DNA from 2 places in the Ruania alkalisoli genome. Region 2 is predicted to be linked to the other one. Evidence: riboswitches for the same ligand, from Rfam matches in the RefSeq annotation. Region 2 holds a riboswitch; the other holds the start of a gene.
The links. Region 2 has a riboswitch for FMN ahead of ribD (bifunctional diaminohydroxyphosphoribosylaminopyrimidine deaminase/5-amino-6-(5-phosphoribosylamino)uracil reductase RibD). Riboswitches for the same ligand answer to the same signal wherever they lie in the genome.
Positions count from the first base shown of each region.

Region 1: linked by a shared signal. The riboswitch ahead of IM660_RS09750 (ABC transporter permease) and the one ahead of ribD (bifunctional diaminohydroxyphosphoribosylaminopyrimidine deaminase/5-amino-6-(5-phosphoribosylamino)uracil reductase RibD) in region 2 are both predicted to bind FMN.

Region 1 covers NZ_CP063169.1:2,187,679-2,198,673, forward strand. The annotation lists gene IM660_RS09725 (DUF3866 family protein) at 1-795, shown strand, start outside; gene IM660_RS09730 (PH domain-containing protein) at 724-1,197, opposite strand; gene hisG (ATP phosphoribosyltransferase) at 1,203-2,051, opposite strand; gene IM660_RS09740 (phosphoribosyl-ATP diphosphatase) at 2,105-2,368, opposite strand; gene IM660_RS09745 (ABC transporter substrate-binding protein) at 2,379-3,404, opposite strand; gene IM660_RS09750 (ABC transporter permease) at 3,401-4,180, opposite strand; FMN riboswitch at 4,260-4,383, opposite strand; gene rpe (ribulose-phosphate 3-epimerase) at 4,421-5,092, opposite strand; gene IM660_RS09760 (RsmB/NOP family class I SAM-dependent RNA methyltransferase) at 5,113-6,699, opposite strand; gene fmt (methionyl-tRNA formyltransferase) at 6,696-7,670, opposite strand; gene IM660_RS09770 (HAD family hydrolase) at 7,698-8,348, opposite strand; gene IM660_RS09775 (HNH endonuclease) at 8,428-10,245, opposite strand; gene IM660_RS09780 (HAD family hydrolase) at 10,407-10,995, opposite strand, start outside.
Region 2 covers NZ_CP063169.1:641,310-652,304, reverse strand. The annotation lists gene ribB (3,4-dihydroxy-2-butanone-4-phosphate synthase) at 1-587, opposite strand, end outside; gene IM660_RS02665 (riboflavin synthase) at 580-1,233, opposite strand; gene ribD (bifunctional diaminohydroxyphosphoribosylaminopyrimidine deaminase/5-amino-6-(5-phosphoribosylamino)uracil reductase RibD) at 1,291-2,454, opposite strand; FMN riboswitch at 2,547-2,677, opposite strand; gene IM660_RS02655 (rhamnogalacturonan acetylesterase) at 2,781-3,449, opposite strand; gene IM660_RS02650 (helix-turn-helix domain-containing protein) at 3,561-4,085, opposite strand; gene IM660_RS02645 (dicarboxylate/amino acid:cation symporter) at 4,149-5,525, opposite strand; gene IM660_RS02640 (Gfo/Idh/MocA family protein) at 5,732-6,829, opposite strand; gene IM660_RS02635 (sugar phosphate isomerase/epimerase family protein) at 6,829-7,566, opposite strand; gene IM660_RS02630 (hypothetical protein) at 7,715-8,122, opposite strand; gene IM660_RS02625 (hypothetical protein) at 8,358-8,837, shown strand; tRNA gene IM660_RS02620 (tRNA-Arg) at 9,129-9,201, opposite strand; gene IM660_RS02615 (ABC transporter ATP-binding protein) at 9,404-10,132, shown strand; gene IM660_RS02610 (FtsX-like permease family protein) at 10,129-10,995, shown strand, end outside.

The DNA of each region.
Region 1 (10,995 bases), 1.5 Mb from region 2:
CACGCCCTGCTTGCCGACGCTGACGACCTCGACGGCCTGCCGGTCGTGGTCGCTGACCTGCATTCGGCGCTGCCCGCGATCGTGGCCGGCGTACGCCACGAGACCGAGCGTGCAGGACGTCCGGCCCCGCGTGTGGTCTACGTGATGACTGATGGTGGCGCGCTGCCCGCCTGGTTCTCCCGCACTGTAGCGACGCTGCGCGAACGGGAGTGGCTCACGGCTACCGTCACAGTCGGTCAGGCCTTCGGCGGCGACCTGGAGGCTGTCACCGTGCACTCCGGGTTGCTGGCCGCCAGGCTCGTGGCTCGCGCAGACCTGGTGGTTCTGGCACAGGGCCCAGGCAACCTCGGGACCGGCACCCGCTGGGGCTTCTCGGGCGTCAGCGCCGGGGAGGCGATCAACGCCACCGGTGTGCTCGGTGGACGCCCGGTAGCGAGCCTGCGGGTCTCCGGAGCCGATCCGCGGCAGCGTCATCAGGGTGTCTCCCACCACAGCCTCACGGCCTATGGGCGCGTGGCGATGCACCCCTGTGATGTCGTCGTCCCCGAGTTGACCGGGTCCCTCACTGAGCTCAGTGAGACGGTTCGCGCACAGGCGCAGCCGCTTGCCGCCCGGCATCGACTGGTCACCGTGGCCACCGACGGGTTGGACGACGCCCTGGCCGCCTGCCCGGTCCGGTTGTCGACCATGGGCCGTGGCCTGGCCGAGGACCCCGGTGCGTTCCTAGCCGCCGCCGCCGCGGGCGTCCATGCCGCCCGGCTCGTGCCGCGCGACGAGGGCCGCCAGCCGGCGTGAGTCGGCGCGGGCGCGTTCGCCGTCGACCCGTTGGATGGCCATCACCGCCCACACGGACCCGTCGTCCAGATCGAGTTGCACCCAGTCCCGCTCACCGAATCGCACGGTGACGATCTGCTCCCAGGCGAGGTAGCGTCGTCGGAAGACGTTCCGGACCAGCAAGCCCCGCTGGTCCGGAACAGCGGCCACGCTGGCCTGCAGCCACAGGAACAGCGCCACGGCGGTGGCCAGTGCCCCGGCAGCAAGGTGGAGCCCGAGGTGTGATCCCGGGAGTCGAGCCGTCAGGATCACGAAGAGCACATAGCCGCCGACGATCCAGCCGATGATCGACAGGCTCACCCAGCGGGTGGCACGCGGGCGGAACCGAGCGTAGAGATCTGGCGCGCCCGCGTGCTCGGTCATGAGCCCTACAGTCGGCTCGCGTGGATCCCGGTGACGATGATCGCTCGGGCCCCGAGCTCGTACAGCTCGTCCATGATCTGGTTCGTCTGCTTCCGGGGCACCATCGCGCGGACGGCCTTCCAGCGGTCGTCGTGCAGCGGCGAGACTGTCGGCGACTCCAGGCCGGGGGTGACGGCCACGCAGGCCTCCACTCGATCCACCGGGCAGTCGTAGTCCATGAGGACATACTGACGTGCGACGAGCACGCCATGGAGACGGCGGTCGAGGGTGGCGAGCCCTGCCTTGGGCTCCTCCCCCGCGTTCGGGCGGATCAGCACCGCCTCCGAGTGCAGGATCGGCTCGCCGAAGACGTGCAGGCCCGCCGCACGTAGTGTGCCACCGGTCTCGACGACGTCCGCGACCACGTCAGCAACCCCGAGCCGGATGGTTGACTCGATCGCGCCGTCCAGACGGACCACATGCGCATCGATACCCCGTTCAGACAGGTACGTGCCGACCAGGTGGGCGTAGCTGGTGGCGACTCGCTTGCCGTGGATGTCCGCCAGTGAGGTGACCTGGTCGGGTGGCCCGGCGAAGTGGAACGTCGAGCCTGCGAAGCCGAGCGCGCGATGCTCGATGGCGTCCACACCGGAGTCCAGTAGCAGGTCGCGGCCGGTGATTCCGGCGTCGACGACGCCTTCACCGACGTAGACGGCGATGTCACGCGGTCGCAGGAAGAAGAACTCGACGTCGTTCGCGGTGTCGGGCAGTACCAGTTCGCGGCCGTCGCGGCGCTGCCGGTAGCCGGCTTCCCGCAGCATCTGGCTGGCGGGCTCGGAGAGTGAGCCCTTGTTGGGCACGGCAATTCTGAGCACGGGGGTCCTTCGGTTCACAGATGGGTGGGTGTCATATCACGTGGGCCGGGTGCTCACAGATGCTTGTAGACGTCCTCGAGTGTGAGACCGCGGGCGAGCATCATCACCTGCAGGTGGTAAAGCAGCTGCGAGATCTCTTCGGCGGCCTCGTCCTCGCTCTGGTACTCGGCCGCCATCCACACCTCGGCGGCCTCCTCGACGATCTTCTTGCCGATGGCATGGACGCCGGAGTCCAGCTCGGCGACGGTCCCGGAACCGTCCGGGCGGGTCTGGGCCTTGTGCTGGAGCTCGGCGAAGAGGTCGTCGAAGGTTTTCACGCCGCAGAGCCTACTGGTCTTCAGCGAAGGCGTCGGTATACGCCTCCTGGGGTGGGACGGGCGAGGAGGTCAACTCAACCGAGTCGAGGAACGTCGACATCTCCTGCCACGGGCCGCGGTGCACGCCCCACCCGGGACCGGTGGTGCCGTACAACGGCACTGTCGACTCCATCGTGGCGGTCATGATCGCCTCCTGCTCGGCATCGACGGTGCCCGGGATCGCCTCGATCGCGGCGTCCACCCCGGAACGGGGGTCTGCGGCGATGTCGGCGAGGGCACGCCCGACTGCGCCGATCACCGCCCGCAACGCCTCGGGTTGGGTCTGGGTGAGCTCGTCGGTGGTGCCGAGTCCGATGCCCACGAGCGGCACCTCACCCAGGGGTACGGCCCGCACGTCGAGCCCGGTGGCGGCGAACTGAGGTACGTCGTTGTTCTGATAGCCCATGACGGCGTCCACGTGTCCCTCGGAGAGTGCGCTCTGCTGCGTGAAGCCGATGTGTTCGATCTGCACGTCCTCGTCGGTGAGCCCGGCCTGGTCGAGCATGGCGAGCAGCCCGAACCACGTCTCCCCGAACGGACCGGGCACCCCGACGGTGCGGCCGACCAGGTCGGCCGGCGTGGCGATGTCGGAGTCGGCCGGAACGATGAGCGCCACCGGATAGGACTCATACAGGGTGGCGATGCTGCGGACCGGAACGCCCGCGTCCCGCGCCACCATGATCTCGTCGCCACCGGCCACGACCACCTGCTCGGTGCCGGCGGCCAGGGCTCCGAACAGGTCCTCGGACTCGCCGTGGTGACGCAGGGTGACATCGACGCCGGCCTCATCGAAGTAGCCCTGCTGTTCGGCGAGGTAGAACGGCGCGAACTGGACGTTCGGAACGTACGTGAGGCCGATCGTCAGTGAGTGCTGCGGATCGGTGCCCGAACTCGGCGAGGAAGAGTCGCCGTCATCGGTGGTGGGCGCGCACCCCGCGGCTGCGGCAAGAGTGAGTGTGAGGGCAGCCAGCAGGCTGCGGCGGCGAACGGTAGTCACCAACGGACCTTTCTTTCCCAGGCTCTGACGAGCACGTAGAATCCGACCGCTCCGGCGGCCAGGACGATGAGAGTGGCGAACATGCCGGTCGTGTCGGAGCGGTCGCGGTAGACCGACAGCAGCAGTCCCAGGCCCTGCCCGCCCATGACGAACTCGCCGACCACGGCGCCCGTGATGGACAGGACGAAACCGTTGCGGACACCCGCGAGGACGGCGGGAAGGGCCAGGGGCGCTTCGATGTGGAGCAGCAGACGCCAGCGCCCGGCGCCGTCGAGCCGCGCGGCACCGAGCACCTCCTCGTCGAGCGTGGTCAGGCCGAGGGTGGTGTTCACCACGATCGGGAAGAAGACCAGCAGCGCGCACAGCATCGCGATCGGCAGCAGGCCATAGCCGAACCAGAGGACGATCAGCGGGGCGAGGGCGACGGCGGGGATGGCCTGGGTGGCGGCCAGGTAGGGCCCCAGCGCGGCCGACGCGAGGCGGGACCGGGCCAGCAGGTAGCCGAGTGGGAGGGCGACCGCCAGGCCGATGAGACCGCCGAGGAGGCTCTCGCTGGCCGTGGTGGCGGCGTAGCGCAGGATGTCGCCCTCGGAGATCTCGGTCGCGAGCCGCGTGGCCAGTGCACTAGGGGCAGGAAGGAGGCGCGAGGGCGTCAGGCCGGCGACGATCTCCCACAGGAGCAGCCCGGCCGCTCCGGCCGCGAGCGGTGCCAGAACGGACGAGCCGACAAGATCGGCGGCGTCAGCCGGTCCTGGCTGCGTCGACCTGCGCGACATGCTCTTTCGTCCTCTCCCCAAGCGATACCCGGGGTGGACGACGGCGCGGCGCACGTCGACCGACGACGTCACTTGACGTCGCGTGCTTCCTCCCATCCGGACTTTCACCGTCGGTCCTGGAGTTCCACCAGGTCAACCGATCTTGCGATCGGGTCGCGGACTGTCACCGCCGGCTCGGACTTTCACCGACCCCGGAGCACGTTGATCGCGGCCATTCTCTCACACCTGAGACGGTGGGCCTCAGGGCCGGAACGCGTCCGTGGCCTTGCCCCGCAGGACGGCGATCTCCTCGGCCGGGTCGGCGGCAGAGTAGACCGCTGAGCCTGCGACGAAGACGTTCGCGCCTGCGGCTGCGGCGTCGGCGATGGTCTCGCGGGAGACGCCACCGTCGACCTGGATCCACACGTCACCGCCCGAGCGGGTGATGGCATCGCGGGTACGACGGATCTTCGGCAACGTCCCGGTGATGAAGGACTGGCCACCGAAGCCGGGTTCAACGGTCATCACCAGGACCATGTCGAACTCCGGTAGCAGGTCCAGATAGTTCTCGATCCCGGTCGCCGGGCGGAGCGCGAGACTTGCCCTGGCACCTTTCGCGCGGAGTTCCCGCGCGAGCCTCACTGGCGCCCGGGCCGCTTCGGCGTGGAAGGTGACGGACGCAGCCCCGGCCTCGGCGTAGGCGGGGGCCCAGGTGTCCGGGTCGTCGATCATCAGGTGCACATCGGCGGGAACGGCCGTGGTGGCGAGGATACGTTCGACCACCGGGAGGCCGAAGGTCATGTTGGGCACGAAATGGTTGTCCATGACGTCCAAGTGCACGTAGTCGGCACTGGCGATGCGCCCGATCTCCCCGGTGAGGTTCGCCAGGTCCGCGTTCAGCACGCTCGGTGAGATGAGTATCGGTGCCGTCATGGTGGTCAGGGTATCGGTGGTCACCGGCGAATGAGGGCGAGGAACATCGCGTCGGTCCCGTGCCGGTGGGGCCACAGTTGCACATAGGGGCCCTGCTGGCTGGGCAGCGGGGCGCCGATCACACGCTCGGCGATCTCGACGGCGTCCAGTACCTCCGCATGCTCGGCTCGCTTCAGCACGTCGGTCACCACGGCGTGAGTCTCGGCCAGGTGCGGAGAGCAGGTCACATAGGCCACCACTCCCCCGGGACGGGTGGCGTTCAGAGCGGAGGTCAGCAACTGGCGCTGCAGCGGGCCGAGGGTGGCCAGGTCGGACAGCGACCGACGCCAGCGGGACTCGGGGCGGCGGCGGAGCGCGCCCAGGCCCGTGCACGGGGCGTCCACCAGGACTCGATCGAAGGCACCGGGCTGTTCGTGTCCGACTTCTCGGCCGTCTCCGATCCGGACGCTCAAGCCGGGCAGCACCGTCCGGACGGCTGCGGTGGACTGATCCACAAGTCTGGCCCGGTGGGTAGAGATCTCGTTGGCCACCAGAACTCCGTCCGGAGACCGTTCGGCGAGGAGGGCGCCGAACAGGGCGGCCTTGCCGCCGGGGCCGGCGCACAGGTCGAGCCATGTGGCATCGGGGCCATCGACGGGCGCGGCGGCGGCAATCAGCGTGACGAGCTGGCTTCCTTCATCTTGGACCCCGGCGCGGGCGGAGCGGACCGCCTCCAGCGCCCCTGGATCGCCATGAGAGAGCGTACGAGCGGTCGAGGCCCATCGGGTGGGCTGGCCATTGGGTGCATCCTCGTCCGTCGCGAGCCCTGGGCGGAGAACGAGTGTGACCGCGGGCGGGGTGTTGTCCGCCTCCAGCAGCGCGGGCAGGTCGTCCGCACCGTCGGCGGTGGTGGACAGGCTCTGCCGCATCGAGCGAACGATCCACGCCGGGTGCGAACTGGACACAGCCAGCCGGTCGGTTTCCTCGGGCACTTCGGCGGTGATGATGTCCAACCATTCCGGAAGCTCACGCTCGGCGATGCGTCGCAGGATCGCGTTGACGAACTGAGCCGACCCGGCTCCGACGGCACTGCGGGCCAGCCCCACTGTCGCGGAGACGGCTGCGTGATCGGGTACCCGCATGGCGAGTAGCTGGTGGGCACCGAGCCGCAGGACGTCGAGCACCGGTGGGTCGAGCTGCTCGAGGCGGCGGTCTGCGACAGTGGCGATGATCGCGTCATAGCGGCCCTGGTAGCGCAGCGTGCCGTATGCGAGCTCGGTCGCGAACGCGGCATCACGGCCGATGATGCGGCGTTCGCGCAGCATCGGCGGCAGGGTCAGGTTCGCGTAGGAGTCGGAGTCGGCGACTGTGCGGAGGGTGTCGTAGGCGGCGCGGCGCGCCGGATCGGCGTCCTTGGCTCGCTCGCGTGGTGCCCGGTTCGTGCGGGAACGGTCGTCGGTCCTGTCGCGACGATTGGCGCCACGCTGGGCGCCTTGTCGGCCGTGCTCCCGCCCACCCGGTTGATCACCTCCACGACTCGATCGCGGTCCGCGCGCTGGCCGGCCGTCCCGATCGTGCCGGCCGCGGCGTTCCCGGTCATTGCCGTTGTTGCGGTGATCTTCGTTCATATCTGCGTGTCCTGCCTGGAGTGGTGGCCGGCTGCCACATCAGCGATATCGAATCTGTCGGCTTCACCCAGCCGCGCGCCCCGTGCCCAGTCGGCCGCTGCCATCCAGGACTTCCCTGGTGGCGCGATCCGGTCGAGACGCACCGGCACGGTCCCGGTGCCGACAAAGACGCCGTCCGCTGTGGCGGCGAGCTGGCCCGGCACGAGCGCGGTGGCGTTCTGGACGGGGCGTACCGGTCCGAGCTTGACGCGGTGGCCCTCCCGGGTGGTCCACGCCCCCGGGGCCGGGGTGCAGCCACGGATCTGCCTGTCGATGGCGGCCGCGGGCCGTCGCCAGTCGACGTGCCCGTGTTCGGCTGTCAGGCGGGGGGCGTGACTGACACCGTCGGGAGGCTGTGGTTGCGGCTGCGCGCTGCCGTCAGCCAGTGCGTCCAGGGATGAGACGAGAAGGGCGGGCCCTGACTCCGCCAGCCGGTCCAGCAGGTCGCCGCTCGTATCCCACGGGCGCACCGTCTCAGTCATCGTGCCGATCACAGGGCCGGTGTCGAGACCTGCTTCGATGCGGAACGTGCTCGCCCCGGTCACGTCGTCGCCGGCCATGATCGCGTGCTGCACAGGTGCCGCACCTCGCCATGCGGGCAGGAGTGAGAAGTGCAGGTTGATCCAGCCGTGCGTCGGCAGCGAGAGGGCGGGTTCACGCAGCAGCGCACCGTAGGCGACGACGGCGCACGCGTCCGGGGCGAGTGCGCGCAGGCGCTCGTAGGTGCCGGGTTCGTGCGGCTTGTCGGAGGTGATCACCGGGATTCCTGCCGCGTCCGCCGCCTCGTGAACCGGACTCGGAGTCAGGACGCGTTTGCGCCCGACAGGGGCCGGAGGTCGCGTGAGAACGGCGACAACCTCGTGGTCTGAGGCGAGGATCGCGTGGAGGGAGGGCACAGCAACGGCGGGCGTGCCCGCAAACACAACACGCATGCGTGCCAGTCTAGGTCTAGTCGCCGGTCAGTTGGATGACCTGGTGCGCTGCAGCCAGTCGGCCAGCTCGGGCAGCGAACTGATCCGGATGTCGGCGCGGCGTGCGTCGGGCAGTCTTGCGTGGTGGACTCCCCATGGCCCCCGGCGCAGGTGCGCCGTCCTCATTCCCGAGGCGTGCGCGGGCAGGATGTCGTTGTCGAGCCGATCGCCAACGTACAGGATCCGCTCTGGGGCAAGTGAGAGCTCAGCGCAGACGCGGTCGAAGAACGCGGCCGCTGGTTTGGCCACAGCCCACTCGGTAGACGAGGCGATCAGGTCCGCGTGTACGCCAGCCTGCCGAAGTTCACGGACCGCTGCGCTCGGTTGGTTTCCGGCAATGCCGAGCCGGAGGCCGCACTTCTGAGTGACTGCCAAGCAATGGAGTGCGTCAGAGTAGAGGTCGCCGCGTTCAATCGATGCTGGATTGGTCGGCGGGGCAACGTCCAACCGGCTCCACAGGTGCCGATGATCGACACCCTCCGCGATGAGGGCTCCCAACGTTGCCATGACCGTGAATGGACTGAGGTTCACCGCGTGCGCATGCTGAGTCCAGGCGCGAGATTCGTCGACAAGCGTCTCACCGACGTCGAACACGACAGCATCCAGATCAACTGCTCTCAGGGGAGCTTCTAGCGCCATGGAAATGGTGCAGCAGGAGAACTCCGGGCACGCCAAGGCCCCCGTCGACGGGCTGTCGGCGGGGTTCGGGGCGGGGTGGTCAGAAGGGTGGTGGGTCGGTGTTGCCTGGCCGGGGCGTCGTCGTGCCGGGGCTTGCGGGCGGCTCAACGTCGTGGACGGGCGGGCGCCCGCCGTGCTCGTGGTGCAGGCGCCGGTCACGGTCGAGACCAGCGTCGGGCCCTGGATCGGTGCCGAAACCGGTGCTGGGACTGGTGCCGGGAGGCGGCTGTCCTGCTGCTGGTCGCACCTGGTGGCGGCGGGTGGGCATGGCCCGGGCATTGGCTCTCATCGAGGCGATCGCGACGCGGCGGGTCTTGATCACCGGCTGACCCGGGGTACTGATGACACCGGGGAGTACGAACGTGCCCGCCGGGCTCACCAGATACGCCACCCGATCGGGCCCGGTCCAGTAATACATCCCCGGACTCAACAGCTCATACGACCAGTCGGTGTGGGTCTTCACCCGATGGTGCCTGCGGCACAACACGGCCAGGTTCCGTGAGGTCGTGGGACCACCCTGTTCGTGCGGGGTGATGTGATCCAGATCCGCTGTGCGGGCACTGCGGGAGCAGAACGGGAACCGGCACGCGGTATCGCGCAGGATGACTTGTTCACGCAGCCTGGGGCTGGCCTCATACGTGGTGGCTGAGTAGTGGTCGTTCAGATCGATCACCGGCCGCACCAGCACCCGCCCCGCAGTGCCACACCAGGAACGCACCTGCTCGACCGTGACCGGCGAACGGGTGTTCTCACACCGGCCCACCACCCCGGCCCCGAACACACCCGCACCGCTGTGCTCGTCGAAGGCGTGTTGATCGAGGGCATGCGGGTTGAGGGCATCAACCGGTAGATGCAGGTACAGCATCACCGTGCGCCCGGTGGCCTGCGTGCCGCCGGTGTCGGTGGCGGCCGGGTCATCGTCGGTCATGCCGGCCGGGCCGATAGGGGCACCAGCCCCGGTGGTGCATCCGCAGGTGGCGTCCTCCGTAGCCCCGGTGCCGTCCAGTGGGGCCGCGCCGTCATGTGCGTGGCTATCGGGCGCAGGCAACGTCGTGGTGTTCCCGCGGGCGAGGTCACCCAACGCGATCGAGCGGCGTACGTCCTCACTCGCATCCGGCATGAGGGTCTTCAATGCGGCGGCGCGGGCTGTCACGGCTGCTTCCAGGTCGAGTGCGTCGGCCACATCCAACCCGCCATCGAAACCGACCACAGCGCCCGCGCTGGGGTCAGCGGCCGTGGCGAGATCACCCAGGTGGATGTTCACCCGCCGCTGTTCGAGGGCGGCCTGCTGGTCGCGTTCAGCCTGCTCGGGGTCGAAGGTCTCCATCGCCGCGGCAACGGTGCGTTCGATCTGGCCCAGCGAGCAGGACCCGATCGTCCACGCCACCTGCCCATCCACCCAGGCTGCGCCATCGGTAGGGAGTCGCTTCGTCAACCGGGTCACCGCCCGGGCCCGGGTGATGCTGACCTGCCCGGCCCGCACCCTCGACCACAGGGTCGGTAACCGGTAGGCGAGTTCGACCACCGCGCCGACGTACCCCAACGCTGCTTCGTTCGACATCCCCAACGCCGCCGCCAACGACACAAACCCCAGATCCGAGACCAACGGCGCCCCCGGGCCAGCCAACCGCATCGGCTCCTGCGTGCCCGGTAAACCTGGCTGCTCGTCCGGGTCGAACACGCCGTTCCTGGCCGCCGGGTCATCGGGGTCGATCGCGGCCTGACGCACCCACGCCACCACCAGTTCGGCCCGTTCGACCTCCACCGCGCGAGCTGCCACCCCATTGGCCCGCACAGCAGCCAACAACCCCGTCCCGGCCGGAACCGAGAAGGAGTCGTGAGCTGCTGTCGAGGTCATGACTTCACCCTCCCACCCACCACCGACATTGAGCGGGTACGGAGGTCAGGATGGCGTCATCTGCGTGGATGATCGACAGGAGCCGGGAGGCGCAAGCACCAATTCTCCCGGGGCCGACATGGCAGGCCAGCCACGGTCACAGAGGCGGCGGTCGAGCCACGTCACACCGCCACACCCCACCCCCGCAGCGCTGCCCGCCACTCGTCGGCACCGGTGAACACCTCGGCCCGGATGCCCAGCGCGCGGGCCGCGTCGACGTTCGGCGGCGAGTCGTCCACGAAGGCGGTCTGTGCAGGATCCAGGCCGAACCGATCCAGCATCAAGGTGTAGATGGCCGGATCCGGCTTCGCCAACTTCACCTGTCCGGACACCACCACGTCCTCCATGAGAGCGATCGCGGGCACCGTCTCCGGGGCGTGATGGAACGTCTCCGCGGACCAGTTCGTGAGTCCGAGCGTCCGGATCCCGGCGTGCTGGAGGTCCCGCACGAGTGCCTCCATTCCCTCCATCGGCCGCACCAGTGACCGTGGGAAGTCCTGCAGGTAGCGGTCCACCACCTGCACCCGCTCCCCCACTCTCGCTTCGTGCTCCCCACGCACGTCCGCCCACCGTGCGCCGGCGTCCAGCCTCCGATTCACAGCGAAGAAGTCCGCCTCCTCGAGCGCAGTGAGGGCCTCCTGCCGAGAGAGTTCGCCCTCCCACACTGCGGTCGGGTCCCAGTGCACCAGCACCTGCCCGAAGTCGAAGACC
Region 2 (10,995 bases):
TAGGCGACGAGCTCGGCCACACTCACCACCGGCAGATCGTGAGCTGCGGCCAGCTCGCGCAGCTGCTCGCCACGGGAACAAACGCCGTCGGGGGTGAGGATCTCGCAGATCACGGCGGCGGGCGCGCGTCCGGCGAGGCGTGCCAGGTCCACACCCGCCTCGGTATGCCCGACCCGGCCGAGCACACCGTCAGGGTCGGCCACCAGCGGAAAGACGTGCCCCGGCCGGGCCAGGTCGTCGGTCGCGGTGGTCGGGTCGGCGAGCAAGGCTATCGTGCGGGCGCGATCGGCGGCACTGATGCCGGTGGTGATACCCGAGACGGCGTCCACGGAGACGGTGAACGCCGTCCCATGCGCCTCGGTGTTGCGGCGGGTCATCGGCGCCAGTTCCAACCGCTGGGCGGTCTCGGCAGTGATCGGCGCGCAGATCAGTCCGCGCCCGTGGGTGGCCATGAACGCGACGATCTCTGGCGTGATCGCATCGGCGGCGGCCACCAGATCACCCTCGTTCTCGCGGTCAGCATCGTCGGTGACGATCACCATCCGCCCAGCGGCGATCGCCGCGATCGCGTTCTCGACCTCACGCATGAGCGGACTCCCCGGCAGCGAGCAGACGTTCCACCTGTTTGGCGAGCACGTCCACCTCGAGGTTCACCCGGTCCGGTGGGGTGCGATGCCCGAGGGTGGTGGCCTCGAGGGTCGCGGGGATGAGGCCGACAGTCACCAGGCAGCCATCATCGATGTCGGCGAGCTCGGCAACGGTGAGGGAGACGCCGTCGATCGCGATCGATCCCTGCGCCACCACGTAGCGCGCCAGGTGCGCGGGCACGGCGATGGTGAGGCGGTCAGCCAGGTCGCCGGCGGTGCGCCCCACCACGGTGCCCACGGCGTCGATGTGGCCGGTCACCACGTGGCCGCCGAAGCGCCCGTTCGCTGCGAGCGCCGGCTCGAGATTCACCCTGTCTCCGGGTTCGCGCTGGCCGAGAGTGGTGCGTCCGAGCGTGGCGGGCATGAGGTCGGCCGTGAACTCCACGACGGCGTCCCTTCCGAGCTCCTGTGCGGCACCATCCACTGTGGTCAGGGTGGCAACGGTCACGCAGACCCCGTCGACGGCGATCGAGTCACCGAGGGCGACGTCGTGGGGTAGCCGGCCCTGCACGTGCAGCCGGGCCCCTCCCGGCGCAGGTTCGAGGGCGGTGACGGTGCCGAGGTCGGTGACGATTCCGGTGAACATGGTCTCTCCTTGGTGATCGAGGCCGTTGGCATAGTGGGCGGCGGGCACGGAGTCCGCTCAACGGTCCGTTCGGCGGGTCGGGCGGGCGATGAGTCGGATGTCGGGGCCGAGGGTGGTGACGTCGATCGGCTCGAGGCGGTGGGTGCCGGCGATCGTGGCCACACCGGCGTCGGCGAGGGCTGCCGGGCCGGCGCCAAGGAGTGCGGGAGCGAGGTAGGCGACGACGCGATCGACGAGACCGGCGGCGAGGAACGAGCCGGCCAGGCTCGGGCCACCCTCAAGGAGGATCGATCGGACGTCGCGGGCGTAGAGGGTGGCGAGCACCGAGTCCAGGTCGAGACCGCCTGCCTCCTTCATCGCCTTGGGCACGCGCGCGATCTGCACGCGGTCCGGGGCATCGGGTTCGGGTGCATCCGTGCCAAGCACCAGCAGCGTCGGCGCTGCGGCGTCCAGCACCCGGGAACCGGGAGCCGTGGTACCGCTCGGGTCGAGGATCACCCGGAGCGGCTGGCGTCCGTCCTGCGGCGCCGGCCGGACGGTCAGTTGCGGGTCGTCCGTGCGCTGGGTGCCTGCCCCGATGAGCACCGCGTCGACGCTGTCACGCAGCTGGTGCACGTCAGCCCGGACCTCGTCTCCGGTGATCCACCTGCTAGTGCCGTCGGCGGCCGCGGACCGGCCGTCGAGGGTGGCGGCGAATTTCCAGGTGACGTGCGGGCGGGAGGTGCGCTGCGCCGTCAGCCAGGGTTCGTTGACGAAGGCGGCTGACTGCGTGAACTCGGCGGGCACGAGGTCGCTGCCGGGGCCGTGCACCTCCACGCCTGCCTGTTGCAGCACCTCTCCCCCACCCTCGTGCAGCGGATCGGCGACGGCATAGACCACACGCGAGATCCCAGCCTTGAGCAGGGCTTGCGTGCATGGGCCCGTGCGGCCGGTGTGGGGGCACGGCTCGAGAGTGACGACAGCGGTCCCGCCCGCGGCGCTGGAAGGGGTGCGGGCGCCGTCCAGCGCAACAACCTCGGCATGCGGGCCACCGGGGCGGGCGTGCCAGCCCTCGCCGGCCATGTGACCCTCAGCGTCGAGGATCACGCATCCCACGGCAGGGTTCGGGCTGACCCGGCCGAGACCGCGGGCGCTCAGCTCGACGGCGCGCTCAAGGGCGGCGACCACACGATCATGGTCACCGGAGCGGGCATCGTGGGCTCCGCCGTCGGGGTGGGCCACCGGGTTCCTCCTGCGCTAGGGCGCAGCCCGGGGCCGGCGACGACGAACGGCTCCCCACGCGGACCTACTCCGGCGCAAGAGCCGACCACCGCGCGCGCACTTCCTCCCATCCGGACTTTCACCGTCGGTCCAGGAGTTTCACCTGGTCAACCGGCCGCTGGCTGCGGCCGGGTCGCGGACTGTAACCGCCGGTTCGGAATTACACCGACCCCGGAGTGCGCGAACTTCAGTTCGACCTGTTCAGTGTGGCATAGCGTGTGGCCGGGCAGTGAGTGAGCGTCCCCACTGCCCATCTCGTGAGAGTCTCCGGACGGTGGCGGGCGGATCTACTGCTGCATGACCCAGAGCCCGAGCGGTTCGTGGTCGTCGTCCTGGCCCCGGATCGCTCGCAGGTTCTGGGCGACGAAGCCGGCCACTGCCCGTGCTCCGGCGAGTCCGAAGTGGGTCGTGTCGCGGGCTTCCTCCGGGCTTCGGTCCGGCTTGCCGTGCGGGAACAGCAGCGGGCCCGCCTCGGTACCGAGCCACTCGTAGAGCCACCGGGTGAAGGCGGTGAGCTCGATCACCGGGACGTCCAGGCGGCGTCCGAGGCGGCGCACGGCCCGCGGGTAGGAGCCGTGGGAGACGCTCACCGCTCCCCCGTCATCGCGCAGCAGCCGTTCCACTGACGTCGCCAGCACCGGCGACCCGCCACGTTCGCGCACCTCGGCGACGAACCGTCCAAGATTCTCGGTGTAGCGCCCATCGGCTTCGAGATCGGCGTCCTTCTGATCGTTGTGCCCGAACTGGATCACGACGACGTCCCCCACCTCGACCGCGTCGATGGTCGCCTGCCAGTTCCCCTGCGCCACGAAGGAATCGGTCGTGGCGCCGCCGAATGCACGGTTGACGACCGGCTCGTCGACGAACTCCTGGAGCACTCCGCCCCAGCCGATCACACCAGACCCGTCGAGCGGGCCGGGTGCCACCGTGGAGTCACCTGCGAGATGGATGGTCATACATGCTCCGTTCCGCCCACCCACGCCTGACCCGTCATCGGGTCAGGGCTTGCCGTTGAATGGATTCACAGTAGAAGGGGCCAAGACGGTGGTCAAGGTGCTCCCCGCACCTCAGCGCAAGGCGGGCGTCTCCACGATCTCGGCCACCGCCGTCAGGGTCCGCCGCAGTTCCTGCGCCTTCTCGAGTCCGAGCGCCCCGAAGAGCGCGTCGGCGAGGCGAATGCGCACGGCCTCGACCTGTTCCAGCACGGCCTGCCCGCTCGGGGAGACGTGGACGAGGCCGAGTTCTCCGCTGGGATCGGACTCGTGCGAGTGCCGCCCGATGAGCCCACGCTCGGCGAGCCCATCCACGGTGGCTTCCGCTGCCTCGGGTACCTGACCGATGGTGCTGGCAATCGCCCGGTGGTGCTCCGCCCCCGCTGCGACCGCTGCGAGCACTTGCACCTCGCCGGCGCGCAGCCCGGTGGCGGACTCGATCGCCCGCGCGAGCTGCGACCCGGCATCGCCGATGCGACTGAGTTCGTCAGCCAGGGAGAGGATCTCGTTCACCCCCGCAACCGGGGCCGCGTCACGGACGTTCACCACGGATAGTGCAGTGCTGGCGTCGGCGCTGATGTCTCGGACGTCGTCGATCATGCTCACACCCTCTCAACGCCTCGGGCCGCTGGGGAGTTCCCCGGCGGCCCGAGGCGTCGCCTCTCAGGCGTTGGCCGGTTCCGGTTCCCGGTCGGACACGGCCTCGTCGGCGAAGAGGTTCTCGGCGTTGCCGGCGCGATAGCGATCCTCGTCGAGGATGCCCTCCCGCTTGGCCACGATCGTGGGCACCAGCGCCTGGCCGGCCACGTTCACGGCCGTGCGCCCCATGTCCAGGATGGGATCGACGGCGAGCAGCAGACCCACACCCTCCAGCGGCAGCCCGAGGGTGGACAGGGTCAGGGTGAGCATCACCAGCGCCCCGGTGAGTCCCGCTGTCGCGGCAGATCCGACCACGGAGACGAAGGCGATGAGCAGGTAATCGGTGACCGACAGGTCGATGCCGTAGAACTGGGCGACGAAGATCGCAGCGATCGCCGGGTAGATCGCGGCGCAGCCGTCCATCTTCGTGGTCGCCCCCAGCGGCACGGCGAACGAGGCGTACTCGCGCGGGACTCCGAGGTTGCGCTCGGTCACCCGCTCGGTCACCGGCAGGGTGCCGATCGAGGAGCGGGAGACGAAGCCGAGCTGAATGGCCGGCCACGCGCCCTTGTAGTACGGCAGCGCTGGCAGCCCGTTGACCCGCAGCAGCACGGGATAGAGCACGAACAGCACGATGGCCAGACCGATGTAGATCGCGACGGCGAAGGTCGCCAACGGCGCGAACAGCTCCGTCCCATAGGTGGCCACCGCCCGCCCGATGAGACCGAGCGTGCCGATCGGTGCGAGGCGGATGATCCACCACAGCACCTTCTGGATGACCGCGAGAGCGGAGGCGTTGAAGCTGAGGAAGGCGTCAGCCTTCTGGCCGGAACGCAGAGCCGCGATCCCCACGACGAGGGCGATCACCACGATCTGCAGCACGTTGAAGTTCAGCGAGACCGAGTCTCCACGCAGCCCGGCGTCGAGCCCGAGGACGTTGCTGGGGATCAGGCCGGTGAGGAAGTCGACCCAGCTACCCGTGCGGCTGGGCGCCTCGGCGAGGTCGGCGCTGATCGAGGTGTTCTCACCGGGCCGGGTGATGAGGCCGAGCGCCATACCGATGGCCACGGAGATACCCGCGGTGATAGCGAACCACAGCAGGGTCTGACCGGCGAGCCGCGCCGCGTTGGAGACCTTCCGGAGGTTCGCGATCGAGGCAACGATCGCCAGGAAGACCAGCGGGGGGACGATCGCGCGCAGGAGGGTCACGAAGGACCCGCCGATCGTGGCGAGGGTCTCGGTGAGCCAGTTCGGGTTCTCGTCGGCCCCGACGGTACCCATCTGCAGGGCGACCCATCCGAGCACGGCGCCGAGGACCAGGCCGAGGATGATCTGGACGCTGAACGAGGGAAGTCGCAATCGGGAGCGACGTGGAGCTTCAGAGGTGGTGCCGGTCGACACGGGTCAGGCCTTTCGCGCGGGGTAGGCGGATGCTCGGTGTGACCTCGCGATCGGGGCCAGATGGGGCGCCGTCGGGAGGGCACGGACGGCCACGCTGGTGCGTGAGCCGCAGAGCATCTTGCACAGGCGGGACGGCCAGAACGTGCGACGGGCCCGAGCCGTCCATGATGTGGACAGCCCGGGCCCGCAGTTCGGTCCGTGACGGCTCAGAGGGTGGCGGCGGTGGGGTCCCACTCGGCCGGGAGTGCGTCCGGGACGGTGACTGTGCTGCCCACCTCGACCGCGGTGCCGGAGGCCGCCGCCTCGTCGATGGAGATCATCACGTCGAGCACGTGGAAAGCGATCTCGCCGGATGCGCGCTCAGCCTCACCGGCGCGGATCGCACGTGCGAGCTCGACCACGCCAGTGCCGCGCGTGGTGGTCACCCCCGCGGAGGGAATCTCCTCGGCCTCGCCGACCCCGGGCGCCCAGAGCGTGGTGGCGCCTTCGAACTTGTTGGGGTCGGGCACCACGACCGAACCGGCTGAACCCGTGACCTCCAGCAACGTCCGCTTGATCTCGGACTCGAAGCTGAACACCGCCTGGGCCGCGGCACCGGACTCGAACTGGATGAGCGCGCCGTGGTGGGTGGGCACGTTCACCGGGAACTCGGTGCCCGCCTTCGGGCCGGCTCCGATCACCCGGGTGGCCTGCGCCGTCGAGGCGGTCGCACTGACCGAGGCGACCGGACCGAGTAGGTGAACCAGCGCCGTCAGGTAATACGGACCGATATCGAACAGCGGCCCGCCACCGACATCGAAGAGGAACTCCGGGCTCGGGTGCCAGGAATGCGGCCCAGGCGTCTGGAACAGAACCAGAGCATTCAGCGCAGTGCCGATCCGCCCGGCCCGCAACTCCCGGATCGTGGTCTGCAGACCCGAGCCGAGAACCGTGTCAGGCGCGCACGCGACCCGCAGGCCAGCAGCCTCGGCCGATTCCAGCAGCTGACGGCCCGAAGCCCGGTCCAACGCCAACGGCTTCTCGCTCCACTGGTGCTTACCAGCGGCGATGATCTGCTGACCCACCTCGGCATGCACCGCCGGGATGGTCAGGTTCACGACGATCTCGACCTCGTCCACGGCCAGCAGGTCGGCCACCGTGCCATGGCCCGGCACACCGAACTCCTCCGCCTTGGCCTGGGCGCGCTCGACGTCGAGGTCGGCGATGAAGAGCACCTCGAGGTCAGGAAAGGTCGTCAGGTTCGTCAGGTACTGGGTGCTGATCACGCCGGCGCCGATGACGCCGACTCCCACACGGCCGGGCATCAGGCGCGGTCCTTGAGGTAGGCGAAGCTGGCAGCGATGCCCTCGAAGACGTCGCCGTCATAGTCGTCGAACTCCACCACGCGGACGGCGTTCGGGGCTGCGGCCAGGATCGCCTCGACCGGGGCCTGGCCAGCACCGGCAGGCAGCTGTGCCTTGTTGTCACGCGTGAGCGGGCCGTCCTTGACGTGAATGTGCGTGACCTGCGACCCGAGCCGCTCCAGCAGCGCGGCGGCGGAGACGCCGCCTACCTCGGCCCAGTAAGTATCAACTTCGAGGATGACCCGCTCATCGAGCGCAGCGGCGAAGATCTCCAGCGCCGGAGTGCCCTCGATCTCAGCAACCTCCCACCAGTGGTTGTGGTACCCGATCCTCAAGCCCTGGTCCGCTCCCTGCACGGCGAGCTCGTTGAGACGAGCAGCCAAGCCCTCCACGGACTCGCGGGTCTCCCACTGCTCGGCCGGGATGGCCGGGTCGATGAGAGTGGACATCCCCAGGGTGCGGGCAGCCCCGAGAATGGCGGCGGGATCGTCGGCCGTGACGAGCTTGGCGTGCCCGGACGTCAGGCTCAACCCTGACTCGTCCTTGGCCTTCTGGAATTCCTCCACCCGATCAGCGAAGCCGAATGCCTCGGCTTCGGTGAAGCCGATGTCGGCGATCCGTCGCAGCGCGGCGGACATGTCAACCTTCATGGCTTCGCGGACGGAGTACAGCTGGACGGAGATCGGTGCTCCGGTCATGTGGGGGCTCTCCTCGATGAGTCAGCTCGATACAGGTGCAGCCGTCACGTTACTAGGAATGGCCGAAAAAACGAAACGTTTCGACTTCTACGTCGCACGCGGCGCGACAACCCCCATCAGGAGCCTGGGACCGGGAGCCCTTGAGCTCTCATCCGCCCGACGGGGCCGACCCTGGTGCCGCCACCATCCCCGCCGCCCCACCGCGAAGTCGGCGCACGTCAGCGACGATCGCGTCAGTCACGCGTGCACTATCAGCAGACCCGAAGGGAAGGTGCAACCTCGGAAGCAGCCCGATATACCTCCGTGAGGGAATGACCCGGGCCGCGCCGCCGTACAGATGGCGCGCGGGCCCAAACTGCGCTCGCAGCACACCCCCCGCCTCGTGCGAGGCGATCACCACCACCTCGGCCACACCGTCGAGCTCGGACATCAACCGGCCCACCTGGACCAGCGGCGTGGCGGTCGAACGCGCCATGCTGACCAGAACGGCAGCAGCCTGCCGCTCGGGAGACAGCAGCCATGTCACCAGGCCAGGAACCTGGTCTACCTCACTCACCCAGTGCTCACCCCTCATATCTGCTCATGACCCGGCAAGCAGCGATCCATGACGCGAAACCTGCTGTGATACGCCTCACACGACAAACATGACGGGTGTCATGGACGGGAGGTGACAGTGCGGCTGCGATCTCGTGCGGCGGCGCACTACCTCCAGCACAGCGACGGCGGGAACCTGGTCTAGTACCCGTTGCCGGCCGGAATCGCCCGGCCAATTGCCCAGAAGGAGCACCATCATGATCGAGTCGTTGCGTGAGTTCACCGAAGGACTTCCCCCGGTGATCCAGTGGCTGGGAGTAGTCCTCGCGAGCGCGATCCCGTTCGTGGAGTCCTACTTCGGCTCCGTCATCGGCGTGCTCGCCGGACTCAGCCCGTTCGTCGCGATCCCTGCGGCGATCGTGGGGAACGTCGCCTCGATGGTGATCCTCGTACTCGGCGCCTCCCGCGTGCGCAACGCCGCGACAAAGAACCGGCAGCCGGAGCACAGCCCGCGGCGTGAGCGGCTCAAGCGGATGTTCGACAGGTTCGGCGTCCCTGGCGTGAGCCTGCTGGGCCAGACCGTCTTGCCCAGCCAGATCACGTCGATGGCGATGGTCTCCTTCGGCGCATCTCGCAATGCCGTGATCGGCTGGCAGATCGCCTCGATCGCAATCTGGGGAGTCGCCTTCGGCACGCTCGCCGCGCTCGGAGTGAACACCCTCGCCACCCCTCAGTGATTGAGGCCAGAAATGGCCCCGGGCGGGCCGCGAACGGCCCGCCCGGGTTTGGAGCGCACGCACGTGCAGGCCCGGGGGAGAGACCGCAACGACTACGCTCACCATCTACGACACATCAGCGCAGGAATGCTCACGCGAGATCGCCTGTGATCTGCATCACAGGCGACGGAGATGGCTCCTCACCATCCGAACCACCCCGGGGCCGGAGTACAGCGATGCAGGATCACCCAACAACGCAGAAGGGCCGGAATCTCAATGATTCCGGCCCTTCTGTGTCGCTGTCTCAACGAGCGCGCCCGGAGGGACTCGAACCCCCAACCTTCTGATCCGTAGTCAGATGCTCTATCCATTAAGCTACGGGCGCTCATGGCTCAAGGCCGCGTGCCACTCTACCGGTCCCGGGCGCCGCTGACCAATCCAGCCGTTGTCGGACCGATCACACTGCACCACCGCACTCGCCTCCGCCCAGGGTCGCAGATCGCACCAGACCAGGGGTGGATCCCCACGATGAACCTCGATCCCAGGGGCCGATACCGCCACCGTGAGACCGGCGCCAGAGTGAGGACATGACCACACGCACCCCTCTCACCGCCCACCATCTGGTGAAGACCTACGGCACCGACGGCGTCACCACCACGGCGCTCGCCGGCGTCGACCTGACCATCGCCCCAGGTGAGTCGGTCGCCGTCATGGGCCCCTCCGGCTCCGGCAAGACGACGCTCCTGCACTGCCTCGCCGGTGTGCTCACGCCGACCCAGGGCGAGGTGCTCTGGGCGGGCCAGAACCTGGCCTCGCTCTCCGACGCCGCCCGCACCGCCCTGCGCCGCACCGACTTCGGGTTCGTCTTCCAATCCGGGCAGCTGCTTCCGGAGCTCCCGGCCGAGGAGAACGCGGCCCTGCCGCTGATGCTCGGCGGCGTCCCACGCGCTTCTGCGGTCCAGACCGCACAGCGCTGGCTGGAGTTCCTTGGCCTCGCCGGAATGGCGAACCGACGCCCGGGCGAACTCTCGGGCGGCCAGGCCCAACGCGTCGCGATCGCGCGCGCGTTGGTGGGCTCGCCGGGTGTGGTGTTCGCCGACGAACCCACCGGCGCACTCGACCAGCAGACCGGAGCCGAGGTGCTGCGAGTGCTCACCGACGCCACCCGCGCCACCGGGGCGGCGCTGGTGATCGTCACCCATGATCCGCAGGTGGCCCGCTGGTGCGAGCGCACCGTTCAGATGCAGGACGGTCGGATCGTGGCCGAGCACCGGCGCGAAGCGTCATCCCCCGACGACGTCCGGGCCACCCGATGAAGGCGGCAGTCGACCTGTGGTTGCTGCTACGCCGGCGCACCGCCGGGAGCGGCGATCCGCAGCGCCTCACCACGGCACTGGCCGTGCTGGCGTTCGCTGTCACGACGGCAGTCACCGGAGTCGTGCTCGGGGGCCTCCTGGCATTCGTCGAACGTGGGCAGGCACCGGGGGCAGCGGACGAGGCCGGCTTCTACATCACGCTGGCCGGGACCGCCTCGGCGCTGCTGATGGTCCCGCTGATCACACTCGGTGGCGCCGCGGCCCGGCTCGCCGTCGCACGGCGGGACGAACGATTGGCCGCCCTGCGTCTCGCGGGCGCCACCACCGGGCAGGTATCCCTGTTGACGATCCTCGATGCGACGGGCCAGGCGCTGACCGGAGCTCTCCTCGGAACCGCCGGGACATTCGCGCTGATCCCGCTGGTGCTGCAGATCTCGTTCCAAGGCGTGCCGTTCAGCTACGGCGAGCTCGTCGCCCCGTGGTGGGTCTATGTGGCGATCGTCGCTGTGGTGACTCTGGTGGCGCTGTTCTCTGCGGGCGGGAGCCTGCGGAAGGTCGCGATCACACCGCTCGGCGTGGCCGCACGGACGTCGCCCAGTCCGCTGCACTGGTCACGCGTGCTCCCCATGGTCGCGTTCGGCGGTGCGTTCGCCGTTCTCCTGAACAGCGGCCAGGCGGGTCTCGGTGTGCTGGTGGTCCTTGTTGTCGGCGGGTTCGCGATGATGAACGCACTCGGGCCGTGGGTCATGGGTCTGATCGGCCGATTCGCTGCATGGCGGGCCCGCACGCCCGCCACGTTGATCGCGGCTCGGCGCATCATCGACTCCCCGCGCACAGCGTGGCGCAGCGTCGGGGGCGTCGCG